DNA from 3 places in the Cryptosporangium sp. NPDC051539 genome. Region 1 is predicted to be linked to each of the others. Evidence: riboswitches for the same ligand, from Rfam matches in the RefSeq annotation. Region 1 holds a riboswitch; each other region holds the start of a gene.
The links. Region 1 has a riboswitch for cyclic di-AMP ahead of ACIBZJ_RS32910 (transglycosylase family protein). Riboswitches for the same ligand answer to the same signal wherever they lie in the genome.
Positions count from the first base shown of each region.

Region 2: linked by a shared signal. The riboswitch ahead of ACIBZJ_RS31435 (NlpC/P60 family protein) and the one ahead of ACIBZJ_RS32910 (transglycosylase family protein) in region 1 are both predicted to bind cyclic di-AMP.
Region 3: linked by a shared signal. The riboswitch ahead of ACIBZJ_RS38210 (C40 family peptidase) and the one ahead of ACIBZJ_RS32910 (transglycosylase family protein) in region 1 are both predicted to bind cyclic di-AMP.

Region 1 is NZ_JBITDV010000012.1:182,324-184,581, forward strand. It holds gene ACIBZJ_RS32905 (MarR family winged helix-turn-helix transcriptional regulator) at 1-156, opposite strand, end outside; gene ACIBZJ_RS32910 (transglycosylase family protein) at 333-1,019, opposite strand; cyclic di-AMP (ydaO/yuaA leader) riboswitch at 1,196-1,373, opposite strand; gene ACIBZJ_RS32915 (glycoside hydrolase family 6 protein) at 1,687-2,258, shown strand, end outside.
Region 2 is NZ_JBITDV010000011.1:232,172-234,429, forward strand. It holds gene ACIBZJ_RS31430 (hypothetical protein) at 442-624, opposite strand; cyclic di-AMP (ydaO/yuaA leader) riboswitch at 941-1,066, shown strand; gene ACIBZJ_RS31435 (NlpC/P60 family protein) at 1,132-2,058, shown strand; gene ACIBZJ_RS31440 (menaquinone biosynthesis decarboxylase) at 2,094-2,258, shown strand, end outside.
Region 3 is NZ_JBITDV010000016.1:79,803-82,060, reverse strand. It holds gene murJ (murein biosynthesis integral membrane protein MurJ) at 1-132, shown strand, start outside; cyclic di-AMP (ydaO/yuaA leader) riboswitch at 544-717, shown strand; gene ACIBZJ_RS38210 (C40 family peptidase) at 840-1,604, shown strand; gene ACIBZJ_RS38205 (protein kinase family protein) at 1,883-2,258, shown strand, end outside.

The DNA.
Region 1 (2,258 bases):
GCCGGGCGTCGCCTGCACCACGCGTAACACTTCCATCTGCGCGGAGGGGAGCGGATCGTCCGGTAAGTCGCCCCGGGAGGCGCGGCGCAGCGTCCGATGTAGCCGGCCGAGGAGAACACTCAGCTCGTCGGCGACCGCGCCCGGTGTGGCCGACATGACACTCCTTTGTGGTCATTTACGGCAGGCGGTAACCCTCGCTACCTGCAGGAACAGTCATGATGGCGGTCTCGCTAGGCGCCCCGCAGTCGTCCGTTCAGCCCGAGTCGGACAGCCATCTGCCAGGGGGTCCCGGCCCGAAGACCGGGACCCCCTGCTTTCTGGCGATCTGTCCTTTATCCGATCAGGATCTTCTGCCCGGGGTGGATCACGTTCGGATCGGCGCCGATCAGAGCGCGGTTCTTCTCGAACAGCACCCGCCACTCGACGTGGTGCGCGGCGGCGATCTTGACCAGGCTGTCGCCGGCCAGCACCAGGTAGGTGGGGACCGTCGCGACCGTCGGTCGCTGCGAGGCACTGAACATTCGCTGCGGCACGAAGTCCTGGATGGCGGTCGGGTGCGTCACGTGCGCCGCACCCTTCCGGTGCACCGCCACCACGGTCGGCTTCCGGTGGACGGAGGCCGGCTTCTGGTGGGAAGAAGACGTCGACTTGTGGTACGAGCGCTTCTTCCAGGTGCTCTTCCAGGTGTGCTTCTGGTGCGACGACGACGAGCTCTTCGTGTACGAGTGCCGCTTGTAGCTACGGCTCGCCTCGCCGGTCGAACTGGTCCGGTACCTCTTCGTGCTGTACCCGTGTGGACCGCAGACCGGCCAGGCTCCGATGCCCTGGCTACGCAGCACGCGTCTGGCGACCGTGATCTGCTCCGAACGAGTTGCGTTGTCCGCGCTGGCGGCGTACTTACGTCCGCCGTGCGCCTTCCATGTCGACGAGGCGAACTGCAGGCCACCGGTGTAGCCGTTCCCCGTGTCGATCGACCAGTTCCCTCCGCTTTCGCATTGCGCGATCGCGTCCCAGTTCACATCCGCATTGGCCGGTGAAGCGATGGCCAACGGTGTGAGGCCCGCGAGACCGGTGGCCACGGCTAGTGCCAGGCGTCGGCCGAGTGGGCTCAGGCGCCCTGGCGCCCGATGCCGTCCGCCCGCTTGACGCGGGCTTTCGGCGCTGGACTGGGCGGTATGGGAAGACTCCTTAGACATATCCGACCCTCTCCACGCCTACGAGGTGAGCTGTCGGGTTCGGGCTGAGTCGGCCCGGCCACGCTGTACGTGGCTTCACCCCGAGGCGTCGAACTGCGACGCCGGAAAAGTGGTTCCCCCGCTCCTGCCGGAAGTTCGGGTCTCATCGCCCGGGGCAGGATTCGGCGTAGCCGGGCATGAGGTCCGCGGTGAACGGACGAAAACGACAGAACCACAAAATGGGGCGAATGCCAAGTTACCGGACCGTGATTGAGAAAAGTGTCGCGCAAAGCCATTAGGCCCTCAAAGCAGTCCCTAGTGTTGCGTCGATTCGGCGTCAACGCGCGACACAGTGGTCTATCGCTTAAAGCCTGATTGCTGACGTAACTCCCGAAGAGCGGGGTAACTGACCGAGGCGAGTTCGTCGCGGGATGTTAAGTTCCCTTAAAGAGTCCTCAAGTGCCAGGTAGGAGAGTGGGCGCGGGCGTTCGCCGTCGACAAGATGGGACGCATGACCGACGCCCCACGTGCCGGCCTGTTCTCCCGGGTCGGACTGCGTGCCGGCCCCTATCTCGCTCTGCACCGTCGTGGGCGCGCCAACGGCCGAGTGCTCACCGCTGGGGTGGGCGCGGCCGCGCTCGGCTCCGTGGTCGTGATCGGCGGCACGAGCCTGGTGGCGGCGAACGCGACCGGCCGGCCGGAGCCCACCTGTGCGCCCGTGAGCTGCTCCACGACCGAAGATCGCAAGACCCGTGAAAGCGCTTCCCCACGACGCTCGGCGATCGCGTTACCCCCCGGGTTACCGGCCTCGCCGGTCCCGAAGGCCTCGACGTCGAACCGGCCCGGTGCCGGCCCGCTCGGCGCCCTCTACGTCGACTCCGAGGGCCAGGCGGCCGAGTGGGTGGCCGGAAACTCCGGAGACTCGCGGGTCGGCGTGATCCGGGACCGGATCGCCGGACAACCGCAGGCCCGCTGGTTCGCCGCCGACGATCCGGGTGAGGTCGAGGGTGCGGTCCGGGCCTACACCGCGCAGGCGGCGTCCAAGGGCGAAGTGCCGGTTCTGGTCGCCTACAACATGACGAA
Region 2 (2,258 bases), on a different contig from region 1:
CGGATGTCAGCGTCGCTCTCGGCGGGCTCCAGGTCAGAGCGCGGCGCTGGCGCGCCTTGAACGGCGCTGGCGCGCCTTGAACGGCGCTGGTGTGCTACTTGGTTTGGGTGACCGGTGCGGGGTGTCTGGTGGCGCGGGGGTGGGCTCTCCCTCGGAGGGCTCTCGGCCCGGGCGCGGCGCTGGCGCGCCTTGAACGGCGCTCGTGCCGATCGGTGCGGGGTGTCTGGTGGCGCGGAGGTTGGTGCCGCTCTTGGTGGGCTCTCGGCCCGGGTGCGGGGCCGCGCGCCTTTGAGTGGCGGCGTGCCTTCGGCGCGGTGGCGGGCCGGGTCGGTGGTTCGGGGCGAGGCCATTCGGCAGCCTGGGAGCGGGATCGGCGCGTTGTGGGGTATGCCACTTCGGGCCTTGTGTGGGGTGGGTCGGAACCTTAATTCTCGGGTGCGGTCAGCGGCGGTCCGGGGGTGGCTGGTCCGGGGGTGAGGGCTGATCGTCCGAACGGGGGGTGTCGTCCCGGCGGCGATAGGCAAGGGCGGCTTCGTAGTCGTCGCCCCGGAGCCAGCCGACCACCACCACGTCCTCGTGTTCGGCCTGCTGCGCCATGGTTCCGTCCCCCTCGATGCCGGTCACGTTATCGACAAATTACCCCAAAGTTCCGAATCCGGGTGGTAGGTAACGGTCGTATCGGGCGTCACAGCCGTCACGACGTGCGGGTCGTCCGTTCGGCTGTCCATAGTGGACCAGCAGGTCCGCCGTTCGGCGGAGGGATCCGCAAAACCGCATTAAGAAGCGCTTAAGAAGACGTTCCGGAGTGGACTAACTACGCGGCGCTGTCATCTGTTAGACGTTCACTCAGAAACTCCGGCGAGGCTGGACCGGCGAGTAACACATGGCCTACCGTGTCCCACGACTCTCCGAACGTCCGCCGTTCACCATGGATGGCGTCGGGTAGTCGTCGCCTAATCGAAAGAACCGGGGAACCGAGTTCCCGGGGTGAATCCGCCGTCGAGGCGGTAGGGCAGCTCCCGCCCGAACCCGTCAGCTAACCCGGTCGGCGACCTAGTGGGAGTAAGGAGTGCCGCGCCAGTGAGATCCGTTCGGACTCACGCTCGTCGTCCGATCGTTCTGGTCAGCGTCTTGGCTGCGATTCTCAGCCTCGCGCTGTTACCGGCAGGCGGCGCCAGCGCGGCACCGTCGCTCACCGATGCCGAGAAGCAACTCGATGCGCTCGGCGTCAAGATGGACAAAGTCAACGAGCAGATGAACAGCGCCAAGGTCCAGCTCAAGCGGGTCAAGACCCAGCAAGCCGGGCTGAACCGTCAACTCTCGGCGTCGCAGGCCAAGCTCGACGCCTCGCAGGAGGCGGTCGGCAAGATCGCCGCCGCTGCCTACCGCGACGGGCGGATGCGCCTCTCGTCGTCGATCATCGACACCGGCTCGCCGGCCGACTTCCTGGACCAGCTCGCCACGATGGATTGGCTGTCCGCGCAGCAGCGCGACACGATCGACGAGGCCAAGGCGTACCAGGCCCAGTTCGACGGCACCAAGAAGAAGGTCGACCTCCAGGTCCAGACGGCGACGCGTCTGGAGAAGCAGCTCGACACGCAGAAGAAGTCGATCGAGAAGGACCAGGCCAAGTGGGAGCAGGTCCGCCGCTCCGCGTACGCCAAGAAGTACGGCAGCTCGTACACCACCGTGACGTACAACGGGCAGGCCAGCGGCAACGCTGCCACGGTCGTCCAGTTCGCGCTCGCGCAGCAGGGTGAGCCGTACGTGTTCGGCGGCGCCGGCCCGAACGTCTGGGACTGCTCCGGGCTCACGATGATGGCCTGGAAGCAGGTCGGCGTGAACCTGCCGCACTCGGCGCACCAGCAGTACAACATGATCCCGCACGTCTCCAGGGAGAACCTGCAGCCGGGCGACATCGTGTTCTTCTACTCCGACCTGCACCACTCCGCGATCTACATCGGCAACGGTCAGGTCGTGCACGCGCCGACCGAGGGCCAGCCGGTCCAGGTCGAGCAGGTCAACAACATGCCGTTCGCCGGGGCCGGACGCCCGTAGCGCGAGCTGTCGGTGGGCCATGAATACTGGTGTTCATGGCCCACACCGACCTTCGTGAGTTCCTGAAGCGGCTGGAGAAGGCCGGTGAGCTCAAGCGGGTGACCGCGCCGGTCGATCCCACGCTGGAGATCAGCGAGATCACCCAGCGCGTGGTGCGCGACGGCGGCCCGGCCCTGCTGTTCGAGAACCCGACGCGCGGC
Region 3 (2,258 bases), on a different contig from region 1:
GGCTCGTTCGTCTCGCTGGTCGTCGCCGGAGTTGTCCTGGTAGGCGTCTACGCGGTGGTGGCGCTCCGACTCCGGGTCGCCGAAGTCGTCGAGCTCGCCGACACCGTGAAACGACGCCTACCCGGCCGCTGACGACCGGAACGTAACCGTCGACACGGCGTCGGCCAAAACACACAGGGTTATCCACAACCGTCGCGGTATGACCGTGAGGAACGCCACGCTGGGCGTACCGTCGGCTCCGGTTACCGACGACCACTACGCCGCGTGAGGTTCCCGGTCGTTCGTCCGGTTCAGTTTTCCAACCCGCATCGGGTTGCACAGCGCTGTGTCACCGGCGCGCGACGCGCCGAGAACCACATTGGTGGTGCGTGAAATCGCCGTGAAGTCGTACTAACTTCTCAGATCGACTGTGATGCACGTCGCAAAGGACTGGCAACTCCCACAAGGCGCAGGTTCAGTTCTTCGCGGCAACTTGTCGCGGCAGCCACGCCGCGCACACCGCAGGATTCGCACGCCGAGCCCTGTCCACGACGTCCGCGGTGTCCCTTCGAGTAGCCAACCAAATGGACAGGGACGGGGGACCCACGTAGTTGGGGTCGCCGGGAACCAAATCCCTGGCGCGATCCCTTGGGGTGAAGCCGCGCAGTGCGCGGCCGGGCAATCAACCTTCCCGCCCGAACCCGACAGCTCACCTCGCAGGCGTGCAGGAAGGAATCTCCTTGCATACGGTGCATTCCCCTCGGTGTGCCCTGCCCGCGAAACGGTACGAGCGTTCTGGTGAAATAGGCCAGTCTGTGTCGTACGCGGACAAAACCACCGGCGGTGCTCGACACCGCGCAATGTCCGGCCCGAAGCACCGCGCCCTCTCCCGGCGCGCGAGCATTCGCACCACCGCTCTGGCCGGCGTCCTCGCAGGATCACTCGGTGTTGGCCTGATCGGCGTCGCTGCCTCACCGGCAGCGGCGGCGGACTCGGCCAGCGCGCGGCTCTCCGGCGCCACCTCGGTCTCCACCGGATCGCGTACGACGCTGCACGCGATCGGCACGGTGAGCGGCAATCCCGCGTCGTTCAAGAAGTTCTCTCTGCAGTACCAGTCCAGCTCCGGCTGGAAGACCGTCAGCACCAAGACGGCGCGCAAGTCCGGTCAGATCGAGTGGTCCGTCACCGTTGGCGGAAGCTCGAACTGGCGTGTGGTGCTGGCCGTGACCAGCGCGCACAAGACGCTCTCGCCGAACCACTACATCAAGGGCGTGTCCAACGGCAACGCCGTGGTCAAGGCCGCGGCGCGCCAGGCCGGCAAGATGTACGCGTTCGGCGCGGCCGGCCCGAACAACTTCGACTGCTCGGGTCTGACCCAGTACGTCTACAAGCAGTTCGGCAAGAGCCTGCCGCACAGCGCGACCCAGCAGACGAAGTACGGCACCGCGGTCAGCAAGTCGGCGAAGAAGCCCGGCGACCTGATGCTGTTCGGTAGCGGTAGCTACTACTCCCACGCCGCCATCTACGCCGGCGGCAACTACATGTGGGACGCGTCGACCACCGGACAGCCGGTGGCGAAGCGCAAGATCTGGAGCAACACGTACGTCGTCCGTCGTCTCGTCTAAGAGATCTATCGGACAACCGCGGGGCGGTCCGGTGCGCGAGCACCGGGCCGCCCCCGCCGGTCCCAACCGGCGTGAACTGCTGCGACACACGGTTGTGGAACAGCGAGCGGGCGTGCGCCGCAGCGCTACCGTGAACGCCGAGACCACTACCTACCTATGAAGGCTGTTCATCCAGTGGCGTCCGACGCGCCGGAACAGGCAGGATGGACCTGTCCCCAGTAGCCGCCCCACGGCCTACCCTGAGGGGCGGAGCGGTCGTTACTGCGGGAGGGCGGGTTGTGACACAGGTCGGCGCGCCCTCTCAGGGCGAGGTGCTGGCGGGTCGGTACCGGCTTGAAGAGGCCCTGTACGCCGATGCGGCCTCCGGGCACGCACTCTGGCGGGGTACCGACAATCTGCTCAACCGCACAGTCTCCATTGAACTGCGGGTGCCGGGCGGAGAAGCAGCCGAACAGATGATCGCCGAGGCGGTCGCCGCCGGGCGCATCGTCCACCCGTCGGTCATCGGGGTCTACGACGCCGTCGACGAAGGCCCGCGTGCCTACGTCGTCCGCGAGTGGGTCAACGGCCAGACGCTCTTCGACACGCTGGGGTCCGGCCCGTTGCATCCGGCCCGCGCGGCCGCGCTCGTCCGCAACACGGCCGACGCGCTCG